DNA from 4 places in the Alteromonas sp. K632G genome. Region 4 is predicted to be linked to each of the others. Evidence: predicted binding sites of a transcription regulator. Region 4 holds the regulator's gene; each other region holds the start of a gene.

Region 1 (5,921 bases), on a different contig from region 4:
CATGATGGTGAAAGCAGCGGCTGATGCTGCAACGCAAAAACCTTTACCTAATAGCGTAGTGGCATTACTTGCAGATGATGCGACCTCAGAAGCCTATCTTGAGCAAGCAGATTTCGACTCAGACCATGTAAGTGCAAGCCAGGCAAGTGAGAGGATGCCAAGCAACGTTACTTCGTTTAATCGCAAAGCCCAAGACGCTAAACGTAGTGGGAAGTGGAAATTCCCTTTATCGTTAGCGGCTGGAGTGGCGTTAGTGGCAGGGTTAACCTTGATGCAATCAGAGTATACAGACCCCCTAGATCCTGCTGGCACTTCGTCAACGAATAACCATTGGGCGAATGTATCTACAGCCCTCGATAATAATCTAACGGGTGAGATGATGGTAACCGATGCGGGCATGGAGATAGTGCCACAACTGTCGTTTATGAATAAACAATCACAGTTGTGCAGACAAGCGCAGATACAAGGTGAAGATGAACTGAATATCATGATTGCGTGTAAAAATGAACAAGGCATTTGGCAACTTCACGCGAGTAAGCTGATGACAGCGGGTCGCAACAAAAGTGAGTATCAAACGGCAAGTGCCAATAAAGTACTTGATGAAGAGATAGATTTGTTAATGGTATCGACGCCATTAAACAGAGAACAAGAGCAGCAAGCTATTAATCATGGATGGCAGTCTAAGACTGCCGAAGGAGTCGTTTATGAAAACTAAATTTATAGCGTTTCTAGCAGTAATGCTAATGGCGGGGTGCGCGAGTCAACCCGATTATCGACAGGCATCTAATGGTGGTTTTGGGTATACCGAAAGTAAATTAAGTGAAACCCAATACCGCGTTCACTTCAAAGGTAGAGGGTCTGATAAGAGTAAGGCTATGGACTATGCCATGTACCGTTCAGCGGAGCTGACCTTACTGAAAGGGTATGATTGGTTTGTAGTAACCGATCGGGAAACCATGGTAGATAAAGAGCGCGTACAAACATCACCTCAGGTTGGCTTCAGCCAACGCTATGCGCGGGTAACTGAATGTGGCGTTATTACTTGTAGAACGTCTTATCATCCTACAACCCAGTTTGAATCTGGCATTTTCGTAGGTGGTTCGCAAAAGAGCGAAATCGAAAGTATTTTGAATATTGAGATGGGAAAAGGTACACGGCCCACGTCGGCCACCAGTTTTGATGCAAGAGAAATTAGCAACAACTTAAAACCTGATACGGAATCTTCACCTTAAGCACTTACAAGGTGCTTAGCCCTAAAGGTTAGGTTGTGTTATGTATAAAAAAAGCCCCGAATGGGGCTTTTTTTGTGCTGCAAGCCGTTAAGGCTTAGGTAAAGTGCCTAGTTGAAATGGTTATCCACTTCTTTTTCGGCTTCTTCACGGCTCTTGCCGTATGCTTGCTGAATTTTACCTACTAATTCTTCACGACGACCATCTATTACGTCTAGGTCATCATCGGTAAGTTTACCCCATTGCTGTTGTACCTTACCTTTCATTTCTTTCCAGTTGCCTTCGATACGATCATTGTTCATATGTTGCTCCTTTAAAAAGAATAACCGAGTGGTTATTGTGAACTGCACTTAATAAGTAGCAATCCCCATTCCAAAGATTAACATTATGAAAAATAGAGGTTTTTACTGTTTTAGAAGAAGGTGCTATTGTCAATGCCCTGCATTATTTACAGGGCGCTGAAAGTCATACAGGGTTTTATGTTTCAGCGCGCCCTAGTTAGGCAAGTTGTTGTGCAAAGGCTTCAACATCTTGGCGCTTATCTATCTTATGCTGATCTTCACTGCGCCCTTCACGCCAATAGCTGCTAATGTACACTTGGCTGTGGGGTACCTCTTTTTCGTCCTTAAGCCACGAACGAATTTTTCTCATTTGAGAAAATTCACAGGCAACCCATACAGCAGGGGTTCCTTGTTGCCAGTCAATACGCTGCAAGGCGTCAGACAATGTTGCTTCTTTTTTAGATACCCACTGAATCGATACGCCTTCAGGCTTTTCTAACGTGGTAGCATCGGTTTCATGTTCAATAGCTATAACTGCAATGCCTTTAGTATGGCTAGGAAGTGCTTGTAAATAGTTTCTATTACTGGGCAGCGCTGTCATGTCGCCTGCGAAAAGTACCCAGTCATAATTCTCTGCTAACGCTTTACTGCTACCAGGGCCTGCAATAGTTAGCTTGTCACCTTCTTTTGCGCTTAGCGCCCATGCGGCGGCGGGGCCAGTTACTCCATCTTTTGCATGCACTACCATATCAATGGACATTTGTGCTTTTTGTCTATCGAAGCTGTTTATCGTGTAGGTACGCATAGCAACGGGTTTATCTTTGGCAGGCTGAACGACAGGGTCACCATTTAAATCAAAAAGTAACTTAACGTAAGCGCCAGGGCGAGTGTCTGGAAAGTCTTCTAATGTAGCGCCGCCAAGGACAATACGTTGCATGTTTGGTGTTATACGGAAAGACTCGATAACTTCAACAACACGAGGTGCGGGTTTAGACATGATTTTCTCCAAATACGACAGTGGATATAGCTTATTTGATAATAGTTCTCATTTCCATTTCTAAGATTGGGATGAAATCTAGCTAATAATTCTGGTTTTTAGAAAAGTAGGTCGTAATACGGAAAAGAGGAAGTTTTTTATAGGCAAAAAGAAAGGGGCTAAAGAGCCCCTTAAGAAAAACACAACATAACTTGGAAAACACATTTACACTTCACAAAGCCAACACACTAAATGACTCCATGTATTAGTAAGAGCGGTGGAATAAAGAAAAGTTCAGCAAAATATAAAAATAAATAAAAAGTTTTTAAAAGCGTGATTTTCAGGGCCTCTTTTATCATCGGTTTAGTGGTTTAAAAAGAAAGGAAAGGGTTTAAAAGAAAAGGAAAAAAAATAAACTAACAAGCAAAAAAATGCCCGCCAAAGGCGGGCTAAAATCAGAGGTATATAAAAGGCCGGGAAGGGCCTTAGAGGGGAGAGGCACGCTGTCGGGTGACAGCACACTAATAATATCGATGACATTACTAGTGTTCCTCGATATGGCCATTGCTGAAGGCATAATGCCGAGTCAACAGAGCCAAATAGGTTACAATCCTTTGTTGCACATGGACATCAATGTCTGTGCCAGTGATGTGGGCATCCAGTAACAATCGCGAAAATAGCGTTTGCAACTCTGCATCCTGCAGGCCTTTACGACTTAATCCAAGTCGCCATCACACTCAACTGGCGCAAAAACAGATAATCGGTCATTCACGTCAACAACTCCTTTAAGCAAATCAACCACTCCGTGGGGATTGCTTTGTCGACATCAATGTCAACCTTGCTCGTCATCAAGACGCATCCTTTTTCAACATCCGTGTTGGCGTTAAACGTATTTAACTTTCCGATAAACAACAGAGCGACGTTAACCTTGCTATCAATCCTTGCATCCTTGGCCGACGAATTTCCTTTTACGTCCAATGTTGTCAGCCTGCGCAGATAAAGTCTGTAATATCATGGTTACCTTCGTGGTAACGGTATGCCTTCCTAGCATCATGTTTACGTCTGTTGTTATCCGTTAGTCTAATTAATGCCAAACTTGTGCCAAAACTTAGAGCTGTTTAAATATAATGGTAAATTATTGATATAAATCTATTTTATTCTAAATTTAAAACGTTTGGCATTAATTAGGCGTATGTTAAAAAATATGGGTGGGAAATTTTTTCCTACTGCCGTGTCGTTTCTTACCGACATGCACATACGCAATGACAATCACGGTAACCTTGCTTGAAAATATGCTTGTTTAACGCACAAATTGTAATATAATAAAAATCTAATATATTAAGGTTTTTGATATGAAATTAGCAATTGATATGCTTTTGCATGTAAGCACGCACAAAGGGCGATGGGTGTATTTTTTTCTCGCCGTGATAACGGCATTTGCCGCTTTTCAAATGCGGTTAATTCAGATTGATACCGATCCTGAAAACATGCTGGCGGAATCTCATCACTCTCGTACCTTTCATAATGAGGTAAAGCAAACCTTTTCCATGCACGATGCGATAGTGGTTGGTTTGGTGGTGCCGGAAAAGGGTGCCAAAAGCGACGAGGCCACAAGCGGTATATACACGCCAGACACCTTAGCAGCCATTCACCAAGTGACTGACCATGTATTGGACATAGAGGGTGTTATTAGCCAGGACGTCATGTCGTTTTCAACGGTAGACAACATTAAGCAGGGTAGTGACGGTAGTCTTGAGTTTTCATGGTTAATGGCCAGCCCACCTGAAACCGCAAGCGCAAGTGCTGAACTACAAAAATCTATCGAAAGGCTGCCGTTACTGTACGACACACTGGCTGCGTCTTCAGGTAACGCTGCTGCTATTTATATCCCTATTGCCGACAAGAATGAAAGTTATCGCATTGCCCAAGATATTCGCGCTTATTTAACGAATGTTGACACGGCAGGCCAATGGCACATCACAGGCTTACCTGTTGCTGAAGATCAGTTTGGGGTAGAAATGTTTGTGCAAATGGCTATCGCTGCACCTGCGGCTGGTGCCATGATTTTTATTCTTCTGTTCTTATTTTTCAGAAATTGGTCGCTTATTACTGCGCCCATGATAGTGGCGATGGCTACAGTTATCATTACCATGGGTGCTCTCATTGGCATGGGATTCACTGTGCACATTATGTCATCCATGATTGCTATTTTTCTCATGCCAATCGCGGTAGTCGACTCAGTACACATATTGTCTGAATTTTCCGACCGTTATAAGCCAGGTGAAAATGCAGGTAAGGTGATCACTCACGTGGTTGAGCACCTGTTTAAGCCCATGCTGTTTACCTCACTCACTTCATCAGCAGGCTTTTTCTCTTTAATGCTAACCCCTATACCGCCCGTGCAGATCTTTGGTGCTTATATTGGCTTTGGCATTTTATTGGCATTTTTGATTACTCTTACGTTTATCCCTGCTTATATTTCCCGTATGTCGCCCGCGGCATTAAGCAAACTTCAAGTCGCGCTACATCAAAATGAAGAAGCAGATAATAATGAAGGCAGTACCACGTTACTAAAACGTACCGTTACTAAACTACGCTACATCGCGCTAAACCACAGAGCGCTGATTATTGCTGTATTTGGTGCAATTACCCTAGTATCAGCGTGGGGAATTACGCAAATTAATATCAACGACAACCCTGTGCGTTGGTTTAAACAAGACCATGAAATAAGGGTGGCAGACAGGGCCTTAAATGCAGAGTTTGCGGGCACGTACAATGCTTATTTGGTCATTACAGATACCAATAAAAGCATTGATGCTATCAAGGTATTAAATGAGGCAAATTTACCATCAAGTTTAGATGAATGGGTTGAGCAAACTCAGGTGTCGATAAACCAGAGCGACGATGCTAACAAAATGTCGGAACTTGCCATGCGTATTGATGATGCGCTATTTAGCAATCTCGACGATGATGAACTAACCGCGTTAGACAACTTATTGCAAGTCGTTGATGCCGCGAATGGGAATGCCAATACCTTCCAACAGCCCGCAGTACTTGCGCATATTGAGAAGTTACAAGCGTACCTAGATACTCAACCTTTAATTGGTAAATCACAGTCTTTGGTTGATGTAGTCAAAGTGGTGAATCGTGAGTTGCGCTCAGGTAATGAGGTAGACTACGCATTGCCCACCAACAACCGAGGCGTGGCACAAACCCTAATGCAATATCAGTCTTCCCACCGTCCTCAAGACCTGTGGCATTTTGTCACGCCGGATTATCGCCAAACGCTGATTTGGCTACAGCTAACCAGCGGTGACAACCAAGATATGACGAATGTCATTTCGCTTGTTGAAGATTACTTTGCTAATAACCCACTACCAGAAGGGCTAAGCTACGACTGGGCAGGTAAAGCCTACTTAAATGTGGTGTGGCAAG
Region 2 (5,921 bases), on a different contig from region 4:
AGAGCGTATTTACGAGCGAGTGGGTGGTAGTAAGCCTCAACAATGCAATGTTCGTATTATTGCGGCTACCCATCGTCATCTAGAAACTATGATCAAAGAAGATAAGTTTCGTGAAGATCTCTACTACCGCTTAAATGTGTTCCCTATTGATAGCCCTGCATTACGTCAACGCAAAGACGACATCCCGTTACTGCTGCAAGAACTCAACAGCCGTATTCAAGGGGATGGTGTAGATAGTGTGAGGTTCACTGAACGCGCAATAGAATCGTTAATGGAACATAATTGGGCGGGTAATGTTCGTGAACTCTCAAATTTAGTTGAGCGCCTGAGTATACTTTATCCCGGTCAAATCGTTGATGTGGCCGACCTTCCAGAGAAATACCAGTACGGTGAAATTCACGCGTACGAACCAGATTACCCCGAAGAGTTGCTAGAGCGAGACGCGTTTAATGCGCTTTTCGCAGAATCAGCTTCGCAAGACCCGTACGATGAACCAGAAGAAGAGTCTGACTTGCCGGTTTCTTCCTCACTTCCTGAAGAAGGGGTTAATCTAAAAGAGTATCTTTCTGAGCTTGAGATCACCCTTATTCGCCAAGCCTTAGAACAACAAGAGTGGGTCGTTGCTCGCGCTGCTGATAAGCTCGGAATGCGTAGAACTACCCTTGTTGAGAAAATGCGTAAGTACGATATTCAGCGTATGGAAGAAGTTTAACGTCAATTACCTGACGTTAAACTTCTGCCTTAAATTATCGTAACTATCTGATAAATATCATCTAAAAAATTGGCATGCCTTCTGCTATATAAAATCATATACACAAACCGTCTTTAAATTGACGAGAGCCATATGATTTTTGATAGCACACACGACAGCAGTACTTCATCTTCTGAACAATTCACTTCATCTTATGATGTGCCTAGTGTCGAGCATGCGCTTGAGGCTGCAACACCGTCGTATGTGAGTGAAGCAGAAGTCAGTTCACTTCGTCGCCAAGCTAGTCGTTTGGAGAACTTGCTTCAGGTCATGCCAGCTGGCGTCATCGTTATTGACGGCAAAGGGGTTGTGCGTCAAGCCAATGACTTAGCTAAGGCATTGCTGGGTGAGCCGTTAGAAGAACAAATATGGCGTAGCATCATTGCTCGCTCATTTAACCCTCGTGCAGACGATGGTCATGAAGTGTCATTGGTAGATGGTCGTCGCGTTAAACTTTCTATAACGCCACTTGAAGACGAGCCAGGGCAGCTAATTGTTATTACCGATTTGACGGAAACACGTCGGCTCCAAGCCAGTGTCAGCCATATGCAGCGTTTATCTTCGTTAGGCAAAATGGTGGCATCGCTTGCACATCAGATTCGCACGCCTTTATCCGCCGCTATGCTTTATGCCTCTAATTTAACGCGAAAAGATTTACCCCAGCATGCATCTGAGCAATTTGCTCGAAAGATGACAGACAGACTGAAAGAGTTAGAAAGCCAAGTTAATGACATGCTGTTGTTCGCCAAGTCTGGTGAACAACAAGTTGTGAATACCTTGTCGCTTGCCAGCTTGCGAGAAGCCATTGAGCCGAATGCGCAAACCATCACTGCGCAGCAAGCACAAAAAATTGCTTTTCATGGCTTCGATTCAACGGATGCACTTATCACTGGGAATCTCACCGCGTTGCAAGGTGCTGTGCTGAACCTTATTCAAAATGCGAGTCAAGTTACGCCTAAGGGCTACACGGTTTCAGTTAATGCAGTAGTGCATGAAGATAAGGTGCTACTTTGCGTTAATGATAAGGGACCAGGTGTACCCAATACCCTAATCAATAAAATATTCGAGCCGTTCTTTACCACCAAAACTCATGGTACAGGGCTGGGGTTAGCCGTGGTGAAATCGGTAGCTAAAGCACATAACGGTTCGCTTAGCGTGGTAAATCTTAATGAAGGAGGTGCTTGCTTTACGCTTGCATTGCCTTGTAACACTCAGGCTATCGGGCAACACAATAAGCCTCACTCAAATGTCGCTTAATTGCTAGGAGAATTAGAAATGTCTAAAACAACTATTCTTATCGTGGAAGACGATGCTGGATTACGCGAAGCGTTGTACGACACCTTATTACTAGGCGATTACGATGTTGTAGATGCCGACTGTGCCGAGGCTGCGTTAATGGTATTAGCGGGTCGAAAGATAGATCTTGTGGTAAGTGATATCCAAATGGGTGAAATGAGTGGCCTTGCTTTATTAAAAAGCATTAAGGCGAAATACCCTCAACTTCCGGTGTTATTAATGACAGCGTACGCCACCATCGATGATGCCGTGCAGGCCATGCGAGATGGGGCTACTGATTATCTGTCCAAACCATTCGCGCCTGAAGTGCTACTTAATCTTGTTGGACGCTATGCGCCTGCACAAAAAGTCGAATCTTGCACGCCTATCGTGGCTGACCCTTCTAGTTTAAAATTACTCGAATTATCAAGAAAAGTGGCGAAGTCAGAAGCGACCGTGATGGTGCTTGGGCCAAGTGGTTCTGGTAAGGAAGTACTTTCCCGCTATATACACGACCAGTCTTCTCGCGCAGATGCACCTTTTGTGGCAATCAACTGCGCAGCTATTCCTGAAAATATGCTTGAAGCGACATTGTTTGGTTATGAAAAAGGCGCGTTTACCGGCGCTATTCAAGCTTGCCCAGGTAAGTTTGAACAAGCCCAAGGTGGTACACTGCTATTAGATGAAATTACTGAAATGGATTTAGCACTTCAGGCAAAGCTACTTCGTGTTATTCAAGAGCGTGAAGTAGAGCGGCTTGGTGGACGTAAAACGATTAAATTAGATGTACGGGTTATTGCAACCAGTAACCGAGATTTACGTAAAGCGGTAGAGCTTGGAAACTTTCGAGAAGATTTATATTACCGCCTAAATGTTTTCCCTATCACATGGCGCCCGCTCGCAGAGCGTCCAGGTGATATTGTACCGTTAGCGGAACACCTTATTAATCGTCACACAAGTGTGCAAGGCCTAGGCAATGTACGTCTCAGTGCAGCTGCACGAAACAAATTGGCGCAATATACATGGCCAGGTAACGTGCGAGAGCTTGAAAACGTTATTCAGCGGGCACTTATACTGTGTGAAGACGGCAGTATAGAGTCTGGTGACTTAATGATTGATATGGCTGTGCATGACGAGATGGCAGTAAAGCAGGACGAGCCCGAAGATAATAGTCGTTTAGGCTCAGAGCTTCGCCAGCAGGAGCATCAAATCATTCTTGATACACTTACTCTATGTAATGGTAAGCGTAAAGATGTGGCGGAAAAATTGGGTATCAGCCCTCGAACCTTACGCTATAAGTTAGCCAGAATGCGTGAAGACGGGATTGAATTACCGGCCTAACATCTCAAACTAGTTTGATAATGAGGGGCGATTAGCCCCTTATTTTTAACGCTTTAGCTGCTGTGCTTTTAGTATTGTACTTGCAGTTGTGCTTGTATTTATACTGGCTTGGACTGGGCGTCACGGCAACGTGCGAGACCTTCTGCGCTGCCACCGAGCATTTTTGCATCGCGTATTTACATAATCTTACGTCCATTCACTTTCTTGACGCTATTCTCCCCTCTCTGTCATAAAATTGGCAATTCCCTTGAAAAACCACATAACTCATTGTTTTTAAATTGATTTCAGATGGTTTTTAAAGTTGGCTTGCCGCTTGCTTATAGTTAAGCATAAGTAATTAAAGCGCATTGTCGTTAAGCGGCAATTCCCCACCGACATTCGAAGGAGTGGTTATGGACGTTAAAGCCAATAGTTTGTACCAAGAAATGCAAAGCATGATTGGGCAAACTCGTATGCCTGCAAACGAACTTCAACCATCAAACGAGATTAATCCCTCGGCCAACGAGTTCTCTACCATGCTTAAGCAAGCGGTAGATGGGGTTAATGGCATGCAATTAGAATCTAAAGATTTACAGCAGCGGTTTGAAATGGGTGATAAGTCACTAAGCCTTGCCGAAGTTATGCTAACTAAAGAAAAAGCAGGCATAGCTTTTGAGGCCACAGTGCAAGTACGTAACAAGGTACTTGAAGCGTATAAAACCATTATGAACATGCCGGTGTAGTTGGAGTAAGTCATGGCTGAAGCAACAGGCACAAATTTGACCGTTAACGACCCATCTATGGGTAACGATAGCGAGCCTGAGAATAAATCAGGATTCATGGATACCTTAGGCAGTGCAGACATGATGCGCCAAATGGCGTTAGTGGTAGTGCTTGTTATATGTGTCGCCATTGCAGTCTTCATATTAATTTGGGCACAAGAGCCTGATTTTCGTCCGTTAGCAAAAATGGAAACCCAAGAGCTTATTGAAACCTTGGATTATATGGACGCCAATCAAATCGAATATCGTTTAGAGGGGAATACGGTATACGTTCGAAGCGATGAATTTCAAACTATACGCTTGGGCATGACGCGTCAGGGCTTAACCGGCTCTTCCGATGCTGGAACCGATATTATCATGCAGGACATGGGATTCGGGGTAAGTCAGCGGGTAGAGATGGAACGCTTGAAACACGCCCGTGAGCAACAAATCGCTGCCACTATTGAAGATATCTCAAGTATACAAAAAGCACGGGTTCTATTGGCGATGCCAAAAGAAAATGTATTTGCTCGTCGTGAGAAAAAAGCCTCTGCTACTGTAGTACTTACTGCTAAGCGCGGCAAGGTGATTGCCGGAGAGGAAGTTGACTCAGTTATCGATATTGTGGCGTCAGCGGTACAAAACATGGAGCCATCTGCGGTAACGGTGACCGATAGCAATGGCCGATTACTAAATTCGGGTTCACAAGACTCGCTAAGTGCTCGAGCACGAAAAGAATATGAAATTGAAAGACAGCGCGAACAAGAATACCTAGAAAAAATTGACGCTATTCTTATTCCTGTTTTGGGAATTGGTAACTACACCGCGCAAGCGGATGTGAGTATGGACTTTACTGCACTAGAGCAAACTCAGCGTAGCTATAACCCCGATTTGCCAGCTGTTCGCAGCGAAATGATCAATGAACAAAATAGTGTGGGTGGTGGTGCTATGGGTATTCCTGGCGCGTTAACTAATCAACCTCCGTTAGACTCGAATATTCCTGAAAATCCAGAAGCAGGCGCACAAGCTACTCTGCCAGGAAGCACGTCGAAAGTATCTACTCGTAACTACGAACTAGACACCACCATTAGTCATACCAAAAAGCAAAGTGGCGTAATTCGCAGGTTAAGCGTATCGGTGGCGGTAGACTATCTTCAAGTTGCTGGTGAAGATGGTACTACCTCTGCAGAGCCTCGCAATCAAGAAGCGTTATTAAACATTCGCCGTTTGCTACAAGGTGGTGTTGGGTTTGATGTGACTCGTGGCGACTCGCTAGAAGTGGTGAGTGTTCCGTTCACTCGTATGGATGATGGTGTTATTGAAGATGCGCCAATATGGGAACAGCCCGCATTTTTGCCTATACTTAAGCTAGTCATTGGTGGTTTAGTTATTATCGTGCTTATCATCTTTGTGATAAGACCAATGCTACGTCGCTTGATTAACCCTGATGAGTCGAAAGAAGCTGACGACTTTGATGCAGATGAAGGTTTAGACCTTGGTGACGAAACCATTAGTATGCTGTCTACTGACTTCGATGAAGGTCAGGTGGGCTTCGCGGCAGATGGTTCACTAATGCTGCCAGATTTACATAAAGATGAAGACGTATTAAAAGCGGTTCGTGCACTGGTTGCGAACGAACCTGAATTGTCAGCCCAAGTTGTTAAGGGCTGGCTGATGCAAGATGAGTAAGTGAGAGCGTATTATGGCTGAAGAACTTGCCACTACTGAAGAAGCGTCCTATGACGTCAGTAAGCTAGAAGGGGTTGAAAAAGCCGCTATTTTGCTTCTGAGTTTGTCTGAAGAAGACGCTGCAC
Region 3 (5,921 bases), on a different contig from region 4:
TGTAGTCGAAGATATTTTTGGTAAAAGTGCGTCAAAAAAAGTCGCCTCAATATTGCCTACAGCACACAGCAGTAAATCATACTTTCACATGTTATTGGGTTTCCTATATTGCATGGTGTCGGTAAAGAGACATAAATTAATCTCTTTGTTTTTTCATTTTATGGCTAAGAAAAATAGGTTTTTAGCAAAAGATTTAATGTGTATTGTTTGGTTCCTTCGCAATAAAAATATTTCAACAGACAGTTGCATTGCTCATTTTGGTAGTAATGGCGTTGTTATGGATTACCTCATTCAAGCAGGGTTAGTGAAGTGCACCAATCTGTTTACTATTTTTCACGGCTACGAAATAAGCAGATATGATCAACTAGATCTATGGCAAAACTTGTATGGAAATTTAGGTGGGGTTTTATTGCCAATTAGTGACCATTGGAAAAATAAACTTATTGAGCTGGGGGCAAATGCATCAAAAATTGAAGTAGTTCATATGGGTGTAGACGTAAACCGCTTCGCTTATTCTGAAAAGGTTGTTTCTACCCCGCTTTCAATATTATCTGTGGCAAGGGCTACAGAAAAAAAAGGTCTTAAGTACGCTATAAAAGCGGTATTGGAATGCCCAATTGAATGTAAGTATAAAATTATTGGCGATGGCGACTTGATGAATTCGCTTAAACAAGATGCTGCTAGCCATAGTAATAGTCATAGGGTAATATTCGAGGGGGCAAAACCGTCTAGTTTCGTTGCCGAATCGTTGAAAAATACCGATTTATTTCTTCTACCCTCGGTAAGAGATAGCAAGGGTGATATGGAAGGAATACCGGTTTCTTTAATGGAAGCTATGGCGAGTGGTGTGGTTGTGCTATCAACAATTCATAGCGGAATTCCTGAATTAGTAAAGCACGGTAAAACAGGCTTCTTGGTCAAGGAAAAAGATAGCCGTGCTATAAGCGATATGATTTTAGATATTTCAAAGCGATATGATCTTAATGACATCAGAAGGCGTGCTCGAGCAAAGATTGAAGTGTCATTTAATTCAGAAACCTTAAAAAGTAATCTAATCGAAATATTAACGAGGTAGGTGAATAAAATATGCTTGGTATAAAAGCTGCATTATGCTTGGTATAAAAACTGTTATAGGTGACTACCTAAAGGCGCATTCAAATATGTATCCTTACCGAAGGTATATGTGTAAAAACAATTGTATATTTATTCATATACCGAAGGCTGCAGGGACAAGTGTATTGCATGCGCTAACAGGCACGACTAAGCATGTTCAACGAGATCATTGTAGTGCGTTTAACTTTAGAAGCGCGGATAAAAAGCGTTTTGAAAATAGTTTCAAATTCGCATTTGTGCGGCATCCGATTGATAGACTTCAATCCGTTCATCGTTATTTACTATCGGGTGGTAATGGCACAAATAATAAGCGTCTAAGTTCGATCATTTCTACTGATTATTCACAGTTTGAGGACTTCGTCTTAGATTATCTTGACCCTATGAGGTTGCATACAGAGGTTCTTTTTAAGCCGCAGATTAGTTTTTTGTGTAATGAGCATTATGAAGTGATGGTCGATTTTGTTGGCAAGTACGAGCGTATCGACGAAGATTTTACATTTGTAAACACAAAACTAAATCTCAATACTACGCTACCAAAATCTAATGTTTCAAAAGTGACCAGCGTAGTTGAATTAGAGTCAAAAGTGCAGGAAAAAATATACGAGCTATATTCAAAGGATTTTGAACTTTTCGGCTATTAAAGGGTGTCACGATATTTTACACCGGCATAAAGATTTGTTTTATTCTTTCATATTATCAGTATCTTATGTTTTGGCATGTATATTGCTTAAATTGAGTTGAACATATTTTATAAGGCGTTGTTAGCATGAACAAAAAAATTGTAGCATTATTAAGTTCGTTTTTAATGTTAGGTAGTTTCTCGTCACAAGCGGCGGTTATTACTTATTCTTACGCAGAGTTGGATGGAAGTTTCGATGCTTCTTCAAACCTTCTTGATTATTTTAATAGTCAAAGCGCAACTGAAGTTTCAGTTACAGATTTTGATTTGGAAGGGACGTTTGATGATTCTATTATGAACGTTACTTTTACTTTTGATTTAGCTTCTGATTCTGCGTTTGAAGTGTTTGCTGGCTTAGACGCTGGCTATGGTGCAGAGATCTATATCAACGATGCTTTAGTTTTGGATTCAACCGCTGATTTGTGGTGGAGCAAAAAGTGGACAAGCTCAGATGTTATTTCATTTGAACAGTTTCTTACTGCTGGCTCTAATTCATTCACAATAGTTTGGGCTGAAGAATGCTGTGGTGGTCTTAGTAGTATTGCTTTTTCTTCGCCACTTGTAAGCGCTGGTGATTTTACAACCCTTTCAGTTGACGCTTTAGGTTTGTTAGAAGCGTCCGCACCAGGAGCTCCAGTTTCGGTTAATGCCCCAGGTACAGTTGGTATTTTAGCTTTAAGTCTTCTTGCTCTAGTTCGAGTTCGAAATAACAAAGCTTAATACTTAACTCTAGCGGTAAGTTATTACTTTAAATTTTAAGGGCCGATATAAAATCGGCCCTTTTTTTGCTTTTAAAACAATTGAGATTAGTTATCTTCAAGTCCGATGATTATTCTCTCTTGTGAGTTATATGTATCTGAACTCAGAGCCTCGTTCAATTCTTCGAGTTTGATATTTTTCATTATAATGGATGTGTTGTTTTTAGATTGGCTAATGTCGTTATCTAAAACTAAAACAAGATACTTAAAAGTTCCCGTTAAGTACTCGCCTATAGGGAAACGGATTTTTGAAGTACTACCATTGAAGTAACTTTTTGCATTTATACCGTATGACTGGCTGCCATAAAATTGAATGATTTTTGTTTTAGTTACTTTGTTATCATTTTCAAATGCTAAACCTACAATTTCTGGTAAGCCTTCAACCTCTAAATCCAATTCTAAAATAGTATTTGTGGTAATAGTTAAATTAGCTTCAGTTTTACTCCAAATATTTCCTTGTAGGGTAACACCGACATCCTCAAATGTGTTTAAACTGCCATACTTAGTTTGATCGTGGAAAGGTGTAAATGCCAAACTATCAGGTTTTAACTGCCAACCTTGCGGGGTTGATATCGTCTTACTGACTTTAGAGATATTCGGAATAAGATAATTTTCATCAACTAAAAGTGTATGGGGTGTGGATAATTCTACTAGAGTTGCATACTCTGAACTTTCTGAAAAAGGGTGTGGCAAATAATTATCGTAAGCCATCTGCAAAAAAGGGGATTGTAATTTTTTATTGTAGATGAAGTCATTTGTGAAGGTTGAGCCGTAATATTTATATTTATCATATATTCCAAGCCCTACCATGTTGTTGTATTCTGAAGATATTATCACGTTGTTTTGAGTTCTAACCCAGAACGTACTATCACCGTTTACCCCAGATGCTGAAAGTCCATTTCTTGCAACATCAATATAATTCTCTAATATAAAAGTTTGACCACCGGGCTTCGCTAGAAGTCCACCAGCCTTTATTGCAGTCCATTCTTTGCCGCGTTCGTCACCCAAATCATGAATATTGTTATGAAATAGGTAACTGGGGCCCAGCATATTAGGTGCTACACTTATACCGGCGTAACCTTTCGTTAGTTCATTCTCATATACCAGTACGTTGCGTTGACCGCCATCTATTTCTATCAAATCATCATTAGCAAACGCTAAGTAATTTCCATATATCGCAGAGTCTCTTAAAAATCCACCTGTTCTTTCGAAGTTCTTCCGACCTTCTATTACATCGTTGAATCTGTGAGAATCAGTGCCATAAAATCGATTATTTCTTATTATCATTTGACCTCGAAATTCATCATCTGGGTGGTATGCCCATACCTGCAGGGCGTTAGGCCCATTAGGATGACCGTCTCCCCAATGATTTGCCTTACCATTAGGGCTATGAATTTCGCATTCTTCAACCACCGAAATACCTGTTTTTTCTAAGTAGATTCCAGAGTCATAATTAATTGGGGAAGTACTATTTTCGGACGCATAACCTTTACCATTTTTAAAAATAGTAGCAACTCGTCCATACTTTGAAATATCACAACCTTTTATCCAAATATGATGTGTGTTTTTTGCGAATATGCCATAACGCTCACCGCCTTTAATCGTAAGATTCTCAAGCATTATATAAGATTGTGAACCTATATTAACAGCGGATAGAAAATCAGTGGATGCTTCAATAACTTGTCCATCACCGATGATTTTCGCGTAACCATCTTCATCACCGTAAATATTTAGAGCTTCAAGATCTAACTGGCCGCCATTATAGATTTCTGATAGATAGTATATTTTATTTGGATTTATTGGTGGGGCGTTAGGTCGTGTTCTAAAATTGAACGAGTAATCTTCTGTGTTGCCATCAGAATGTGTTATTTTAATTTCGACTTCGTAGTCGGTATCTGCATTTAAATGCACGATACTTCCAGACAATGCACCATATATTGGTTCCCAAGATAAAGACAAGCCTGGTTGCCAATCAGCAGCTGTCGCTTCTTTATATTTTACGGCACTAGAGCTACCTTCCGCTTGGCTATAAATAACAATGCCAGCGGAATGTATTAGTGGTGTAACGGTATTTTCGTAGCCGGATGCGGCGGCGGCCAACACGATGCTGGGGTCGAGATTATTATCTACTGCTACAGCTAGTAATTGTTCGTATTCAATAGTTTTGTTTGCATTGAAGTATGAAAGTAATCTGTATGCATCAATTGGATATAACGAGACAAGAATAGAGACTGTAGAGTGAGGTTTTTCAGTTGAGGCTACTATTTCTGCTAGCGAGGAATTTTGTTCGTAATCCTGCGATATTAAGTTTAACGCATTTTTCTTGTACAACTCGGCAATGTATTTAGTATTTCCCTCCAGAAGTTCAGCCGTTTGCCTGTTCGCTTTAAATTGCATCAGCGAGGTTTCAAGCTCTTCTAAACTTGTAGCACCGCTATCATCTAGGTAGCTTTGAATTAGTGCACCATGTTGAAGGCTTCCAACTGGCTGTTGCTTGTTTTGAGGGGCTTTTAAAGCGCATGATGTTAGAAATAGCATTGATATAATAATAACTAACAAACCATGTTCTTTGCTTTTTAACATACGAAAATTCATCTGCAATTCCTTCAGAAAATATATGTAAGATAGAAAGGGTGAGTGCTTCGAGTAGCAGAACGGAAACTGCAATTTGGAAAAATGTATTATTAATGATAGTTACAGATTCGGAGCTATTCAAGCGAATGATATGTAAAGCACCGTCCTTATAAAAAAAGACACTCTTTAGCAGCCTCGTTGATTGAGGCCGCGTTTGCTAGCGTAAAACTACAAAATATGTCTATTCCTAAAATTCCATTTTTTGTCTTAGTAGTGATGAAATAAAGTAATCGCTTCCTGACCGTGATAAGTGACCTGCATCTTTTACCATAAGACTTCCCTTATCGATGATTTTACATTTACTATGCTTGCAGAATGTAGCCATACTATCTATTGCTGGGATATTAGTTGCTTTGAGAATATTACTAACTTTTTCAGTTGTTTTCTGGCCTTTACTCGGCTTTAAATGCCAATCTTCATCGAACGGTTTGCCATTAGATAGTCGTAAAATCAAATATTCTGGGTTGTTGATTGGGTAAATGGGTAGCTGATTGATTAGTGATACCTTCACATTTGATTCTTTTAGTGTCTTTATTGTGTCGACTAATTTATCTAATTTCACGCCTTGTGCGACTGCATATTGCCAGTTCGAGGCAAGTATTACGTGATTGATATGATGAGACTCGATAATTTTTATTACATTACTATTATTTTGCGCGCAGTTTGGTCGGTTGTTAGGCTGTGCATCGACTATAGGGGGGCAGCCTGCATTTGCAAACAATAGGATGTTACTTTCG
Region 4 (5,921 bases):
AATAATAATCCCTAACATGTAGTCTTGTTTCCAAAGCGCTATTACCGAAGCAATTAAGATTGCCCAAATAGCACCGTTTAAGAAGCCAATAGATATCTCTTTGCTTATTAACCAGCGGGAGTTGTTGGCATTAACGTGCCCAAGCGCCATACCGCGAATAACAAGGGTAAGGGTTTGGTTTCCGGCAACACCGCCCATGCTTGGTACTATGGTGTTCAATATGGCAAGTACGGCCAATTGGCTTAGCGTTGCTTCAAACAAGTCGCTTACCATGGCTGCCATTAGCGCGGTAACCAGGTTTACAGCCAACCAAACGGAGCGTCGTTTGGTACTTTGAAGCACAGGGGCGAAAGTATCTTCGTCATCATCTAAACCCGCCATACTCATCATGGAGTGCTCAGCGTCCTCACGAATAATATCTACCACGTCATCAATGGTAATTCGGCCGACTAAGCGGTGTTTCTCATCAACCACGGGGGCCGATAGCCAGTTATAGCGCTCGAATAAGCTCGCCACTTCATCATCTGGCATATGCACAGGAATCGCTTCAGACTCTTCATCCATCACATCAGACACTTTGGCTTCAGTCTCAGCGGTGAGTAATCGCGTTACCGGTACAATACCCACCAAATTATCGGTGCGGTTAACCACATAAAAGGTATCGGTATTTTCAGGTAATTCACCTTTGAGGCGAATATAACGAAGGACCACATCAATGGTGACATCAGGGCGAAGTGTAATGGTGTCGGTATTCATAATGAAACCGGCAGTTTCTTCGCCGTAAGACAATGCCTGTTCAGCACGTACCCTGTCTTGTGCATCCATAGAGTCTAGAATGTCCTGTAATACAGGCTCAGGCAGACTACTAAGGGTAACCGCTAAGTCATCGGTATCCATCTCTTCTAACGCGTCTACCACGTTAGCAGGCAGCATTTTGGTGATGATACCGTTACGTACGTCGTCAGAGAGTTCTTCTAAAATATCACCATGGAAATCACCATCGATAAGCTCCCACAACTCGTCACGAGTACGACTGGGGCTAGATTCTAGAATGTGTGCAACATCAGATGGGGGTAATTCAAGCAGAAGCTTACGTACAGAAACAAATTGGCCATTATTCAACGCGCCATTTAGTGCCCTTAGTTGGCTTTGTACGTATTTTGAGACCAGCGCTTCTGCCACTGCTTTCGCCTAAAAAATGGAATTTCAATAATGGTAGGATATCGCACTTGCCATGACGCTGTCATGACAAAAGCGCAGTAGGTACAGACAATTACGAGCCGTATGGTGAAATTATAGACGGCTTTTAGCAGAATTTCTCAGTCGTATTGGAAGCTGCATTATTCGTCTTCGTTGAAACGGCCTTCAATTAACGTTTCAATGGCGTTTAATGCCGCTTCGGCATCATTACCTTCAACCACAACGTTTACCTGTTCACCTTGGTGGCTTTCCAGCATCATTAAGCCCAGCACACTGTTAGCATCGGCTTTCTTATCGCCTTTCACCAACACGATTTTTGCGTCAAATTGATTGGCTAATTGAACCAACTGTGTGGCAGCGCGGGCGTGTAAGCCCAATTTATTGACTATGGTAAGTGTTTTTTCGATTGTCATTACTGATTTAACTCGCGGTGGCGAATTTGTACATCGGGATGCATTTCGCCAAAGGTTTTCGCTAACGATTGAGCAATAAATACTGAGCGGTGCTGACCGCCGGTACAACCAATCGCAATGGTGACATAACTACGGTTATTGCGTTCTAAGTGTGGCAGCCATGTAGTGATTAGGTTCTGAATTTGCCAAATAAATTTGGTTACAACAGGCTGGGAACCTAAAAATACTTCTACGGGGGCATCTAAGCCAGTTAAGTGTTTTAAATCGGGTTCCCAATGCGGGTTGGGGAGAAAGCGGGCGTCAAATACATAGTCGGCGTCTTTGGGGATACCGTGCTTAAAGCCAAACGATTCAAACACCAATACTAGGCGAGAGCTTTTCTTGCCTAGAATTCGCTCGCGAATAAGCTCTGCGAGTTGATGAATAGTGAGTTTATCCGTATCAATATACAAATCGGCGCGCTCAACAATAGGCGCAAGTAAGTCTGATTCGGCTTTTATCGATTCAGATAAAGATTTGTTGAGCTTAGCTAGCGGATGTAATCGGCGGGTTTCGCTGAAACGCTTCACCAGTACATCGTCACTCGCGTCGATGTACACAATGGTCATAGACCACGATGAGGGTAGGTAATCTAAGATCTCTACCAAGTCCGCTGGATTTTTGGGTAGGTTTCTTACATCGATACTTACCGCAACTTGGTCATATTCATCAACCACGGTATGGGTCAGAGTAGGGAGAAGGTTAACCGGAATATTATCTACGCAATAGTAACCTAAATCTTCAAGGGCACGTAGCGCAACTGATTTTCCTGAACCGGATCGACCACTGATAATAATCAGTTTCACCTGCATTTCTCCCTTTTAAAATATGGTGCAGTGCTTTTTTAGCTTAAAGCCGTAATGATGTCATCACTGGTGGAGGCCCGCCTAATGGCTTTCACCGTTTCTTTATCACTTAGCTTACCCGCCACGGTAGCGAGTGTTTGTAAGTGACCTTCTGTTTTCTCTTCTGGCACTAATAGGGCAAAGAATATATCTACGGGCTGATCGTCAAGCGCATCAAAATCGATGGCAGGGTTGCTGGTTACAATAATGGCGATAACGTGTTCTAAGCCCGGTAATCGACCGTGGGGCAGAGCAATACCATTGCCAATACCCGTACTCCCCATTCGTTCACGGGTTAGTAGACTATTTAATACACTAGCCTGATCGATGTCGGGATTATTTTTAGCAGCAATGTCGCTAATAATCTCTAGAATACGTTTTTTACTGTTACATTGAACCGCACACTCGGTGCGGTCCAAACTTACTATGGCTTGAATTTCCATACTAATATTTAGTGCTTTTTCAGCTTTTCCTTATGCTTGATAACTTGCCTGTCGAGTTTGTCGATCATGCTGTCTATCGCCGCATACATGTCTGTATTATGAGATGAAGCAAACACTTCTGCGCCGCTAAGGTGCATGGTGGCTTCGGCTTTTTGATTGAGTTTTTCGACGTTCAGGATGACATGCACATTAGATATGTGATCAAAGTGACGCTCTAGTTTGCTGAACTTAGTATCGACATAGCTACGCAAAGAATCAGTAATTTCGACATGATGACCGGTAAGGTTGATTTGCATATTTCGTCTTCCTTAAATTATCAAGGCCTTTAAATAAGGCTTTTGCGTTGGTTTGACGGCGGAATCGATAACGATTCCCGGTATTTTGCTATTGTTCGCCGGGCTACTTTAATGCCTTGTTCGGCCAACAATTGAGCAATCTTGCTATCGCTTAATGGCTTGCTGGGCGTTTCCGCTGCCACAAGCTTTTTAATTAGTGCGCGAATAGCGGTAGATGAACACTCACCACCAGATTCCGTTGCTACATGGCTAGAGAAGAAATATTTCAACTCGAAAATGCCACGAGGGGTATGCATATACTTTTGCGTGGTGACTCGTGAAATGGTGGATTCATGCATATCTACCATTTCTGCGACATCATTTAGCACCATTGGTTTCATCATTTCTGGGCCGTGCTCGAAAAAGCCCATTTGTTGCTGCACAATACAGTTTGCTACTTTCATCAAGGTGTCGTTTCTTGACTCAAGGCTTTTTATAAACCACTTGGCTTCTTGCATATGCGAGCGAATAAATTGCGAATCGCTGCTGTTTTTAGAGCGTCGGCTCATGGCAGCGTATTGTTGATTTACGCTTAATTTTGGCAAGCTGTCGGGATTAAGTTCTACTACCCAACGGCCATTCTTTTTGTTTACCGAAACATCAGGAATAACGTATTCGGGTTCTTTAGTAATTAATGCACTGCCAGGACGAGGATTCAACGTTTGCAATAAGCGCATGGCTTCGCGAAGTTGATCTTCTTTCAAACGACTCTTGCGCATTAACGTACGGTAATCTTTGCTGCTCAGCAGGTCTGAGTACTCATTAATAAGCTGTCTGGCTTCGGTAAGCCATGGCGTATCGTCTGAGAACTGGCGAAGCTGCACGAGCAAACATTCTTGCGGTGTACGTGAACCTGAACCAATAGGGTCGAACATTTGAATACGTTTTAGTACACATTCAACTTCGTCCATTTCTACCAACTCTTCAACATCGTCAGAGTTTACCGATTCTAAAATCTGTTCAATGGGTACGTTAAGGTAACCAGATTCATCAATTGAGTCGATAATGGCGGTAGCAATGGCGCGGTCTGTATCTGAAAACGGGGTTAAGCGCATCTGCCAAAGCAAATGGTCTTGAATATTGTCGGTGGTTTCACCCTGAAACAATTGGTCGTCATCATTATTCGATGGGCCAGGAGCGGGGGCAGAAGAGGCCGAGTAATACTCATCCCATGTGCTGTCGATTGGCAACTCGTCGGGAAGATCGTTCTTTTCAAGCGCGTCACCAGCTTCTAATGAATCGCTAGAAGCAGTAGGAGCAGCTTCTACAGAAGGGTCGTCGCCGTCCATGTTGTTTTTCTCAACAGGGTGGTCATCACCGCCTTCTTCAACTTCTAAAAGAGGGTTTGAGTCAAGTGCTTCCTGAATCTCTTGTTGCAGGTCGAGCGTAGACAACTGCAGCAGCTTGATTGCCTGCTGCAACTGCGGTGTCATGGTAAGTTGTTGACTGAACTTTAGCTGTAAAGATGGTTTCATCTACGTCTTATTTTTAAACTCTTGTTGTGAATATACCCGTGCTTAAAACTGAAAATGACAATTCGGTTACAGTAACTATAGCCTGAATTGTTCTCCTAGGTATACATCCCTTACTTTCTGATTACTTAAAACTTGTTCTGCCGTCCCTTGCGCGATGAGTTCGCCTTGGCTCACAATATACGCTTTCTCACACACATCCAGTGTTTCTCTTACGTTGTGATCGGTGATGAGGATTCCAATTCCTCTGTCACGAAGATGTTGAATGATCTTCTTTATATCATTAACCGATATAGGATCAACACCAGCAAATGGCTCATCAAGCAAAATAAATTGCGGATCGGCTGCTAATGCTCGTGCGATTTCTACTCGGCGGCGTTCACCACCGGATAAACTCATACCCGTACTATTACGTATATGGTTGATATTAAATTCATCAAGTAGCGCATCGGCTTCTTGTTCTTGTTCTGATGAACTTAACCCTTTACGGGTTTGCAAGATAGCCATGATGTTCTCAAACACCGTCAATTTTCTAAAAATAGAGGCTTCTTGCGGCAAATACCCAATACCGCGGCGAGCACGTTCGTGCATGGGCTCGTGGGTTAATTCGCTGTCATCAATACTGATTTTGCCCTTATCTAGAGGAACTAAGCCAACAATCATGTAGAAGGTAGTCGTTTTACCGGCACCATTCGGGCCGAGTAATCCAACGATTTGCCCCGTCGATACTGATAAGCTTACATCGCGAACCACTTGACGTGCTTTATACGCCTTTGCAAGGCTCTGTGCGCTCAACGTTGCCATGATTAATTGTCGTCCGCCTTATCGTCTTCGTTATTCGATGACGCTTTACGTATTGCCTCAGGGGTAAATACGGTAGTGACTCTGCCACCTTCGCCGTCTTCGCCGCCTGTTGCAAGTAATTGTTCAGTGACCATGTCGAAGGTAATCTTATCACCTTGTACTTTACTGGTGTCTTGCTGTAGCTCAGCATTTCCTTGTAAAGAAATAGTTCGATTTACTACTTCATAGCGAATTTCGTTGGCCTTCGCTGTGACAGGAGCACCGTCTTCAAGTTTTTGCGAATAGCTGGCTGGTTTGCCGCGAGCCACGAATATCTCTCGTCCATCACCTTCGCTGGCAATCACTTCAACTTCATCGGCATTTATCACCA

Evidence for each region. Region 4 encodes sigma-54, which starts transcription at its own class of promoters, with help from an activator protein. Its sites were predicted from a motif close to GTTGGCACGNNNNTNGNNT; they were not measured.
Region 1: J5X92_RS02810 (CsbD family protein) is a predicted target of sigma-54. The motif match lies at 1,588-1,606, and genes of this name have one in related genera.
Region 2: fliE (flagellar hook-basal body complex protein FliE) is a predicted target of sigma-54. The motif match lies at 3,668-3,686, and genes of this name have one in related genera.
Region 3: J5X92_RS05580 (CCXG family PEP-CTERM protein) is a predicted target of sigma-54. The motif match lies at 1,824-1,842, and genes of this name have one in related genera.

Annotation. Positions count from the first base shown of each region.
Region 1 is NZ_JAGGDM010000002.1:28,738-34,658, reverse strand. Features, by position in the region: gene J5X92_RS02820 (anti-sigma factor) at 1-715, shown strand, start outside; gene J5X92_RS02815 (hypothetical protein) at 705-1,232, shown strand; gene J5X92_RS02810 (CsbD family protein) at 1,340-1,531, opposite strand; gene J5X92_RS02805 (siderophore-interacting protein) at 1,728-2,507, opposite strand; gene J5X92_RS21205 (hypothetical protein) at 3,020-3,151, shown strand; gene J5X92_RS02800 (MMPL family transporter) at 3,839-5,921, shown strand, end outside.
Region 2 is NZ_JAGGDM010000001.1:202,051-207,971, forward strand. Features, by position in the region: gene J5X92_RS00845 (sigma-54 dependent transcriptional regulator) at 1-712, shown strand, start outside; gene J5X92_RS00850 (ATP-binding protein) at 845-2,008, shown strand; gene J5X92_RS00855 (sigma-54 dependent transcriptional regulator) at 2,027-3,367, shown strand; gene fliE (flagellar hook-basal body complex protein FliE) at 3,760-4,089, shown strand; gene fliF (flagellar basal-body MS-ring/collar protein FliF) at 4,102-5,796, shown strand; gene fliG (flagellar motor switch protein FliG) at 5,810-5,921, shown strand, end outside.
Region 3 is NZ_JAGGDM010000004.1:71,214-77,134, forward strand. Features, by position in the region: gene J5X92_RS05570 (glycosyltransferase) at 1-1,075, shown strand, start outside; gene J5X92_RS05575 (sulfotransferase family 2 domain-containing protein) at 1,161-1,754, shown strand; gene J5X92_RS05580 (CCXG family PEP-CTERM protein) at 1,880-2,512, shown strand; gene J5X92_RS05585 (right-handed parallel beta-helix repeat-containing protein) at 2,599-5,145, opposite strand; gene J5X92_RS05590 (acyltransferase family protein) at 5,372-5,921, opposite strand, start outside.
Region 4 is NZ_JAGGDM010000021.1:2,141-8,061, forward strand. Features, by position in the region: gene mgtE (magnesium transporter) at 1-1,182, opposite strand, end outside; gene J5X92_RS17815 (HPr family phosphocarrier protein) at 1,341-1,613, opposite strand; gene rapZ (RNase adapter RapZ) at 1,613-2,458, opposite strand; gene ptsN (PTS IIA-like nitrogen regulatory protein PtsN) at 2,497-2,940, opposite strand; gene hpf (ribosome hibernation promoting factor) at 2,949-3,236, opposite strand; gene J5X92_RS17835 (RNA polymerase factor sigma-54) at 3,266-4,750, opposite strand; gene lptB (LPS export ABC transporter ATP-binding protein) at 4,826-5,551, opposite strand; gene lptA (lipopolysaccharide transport periplasmic protein LptA) at 5,554-5,921, opposite strand, start outside.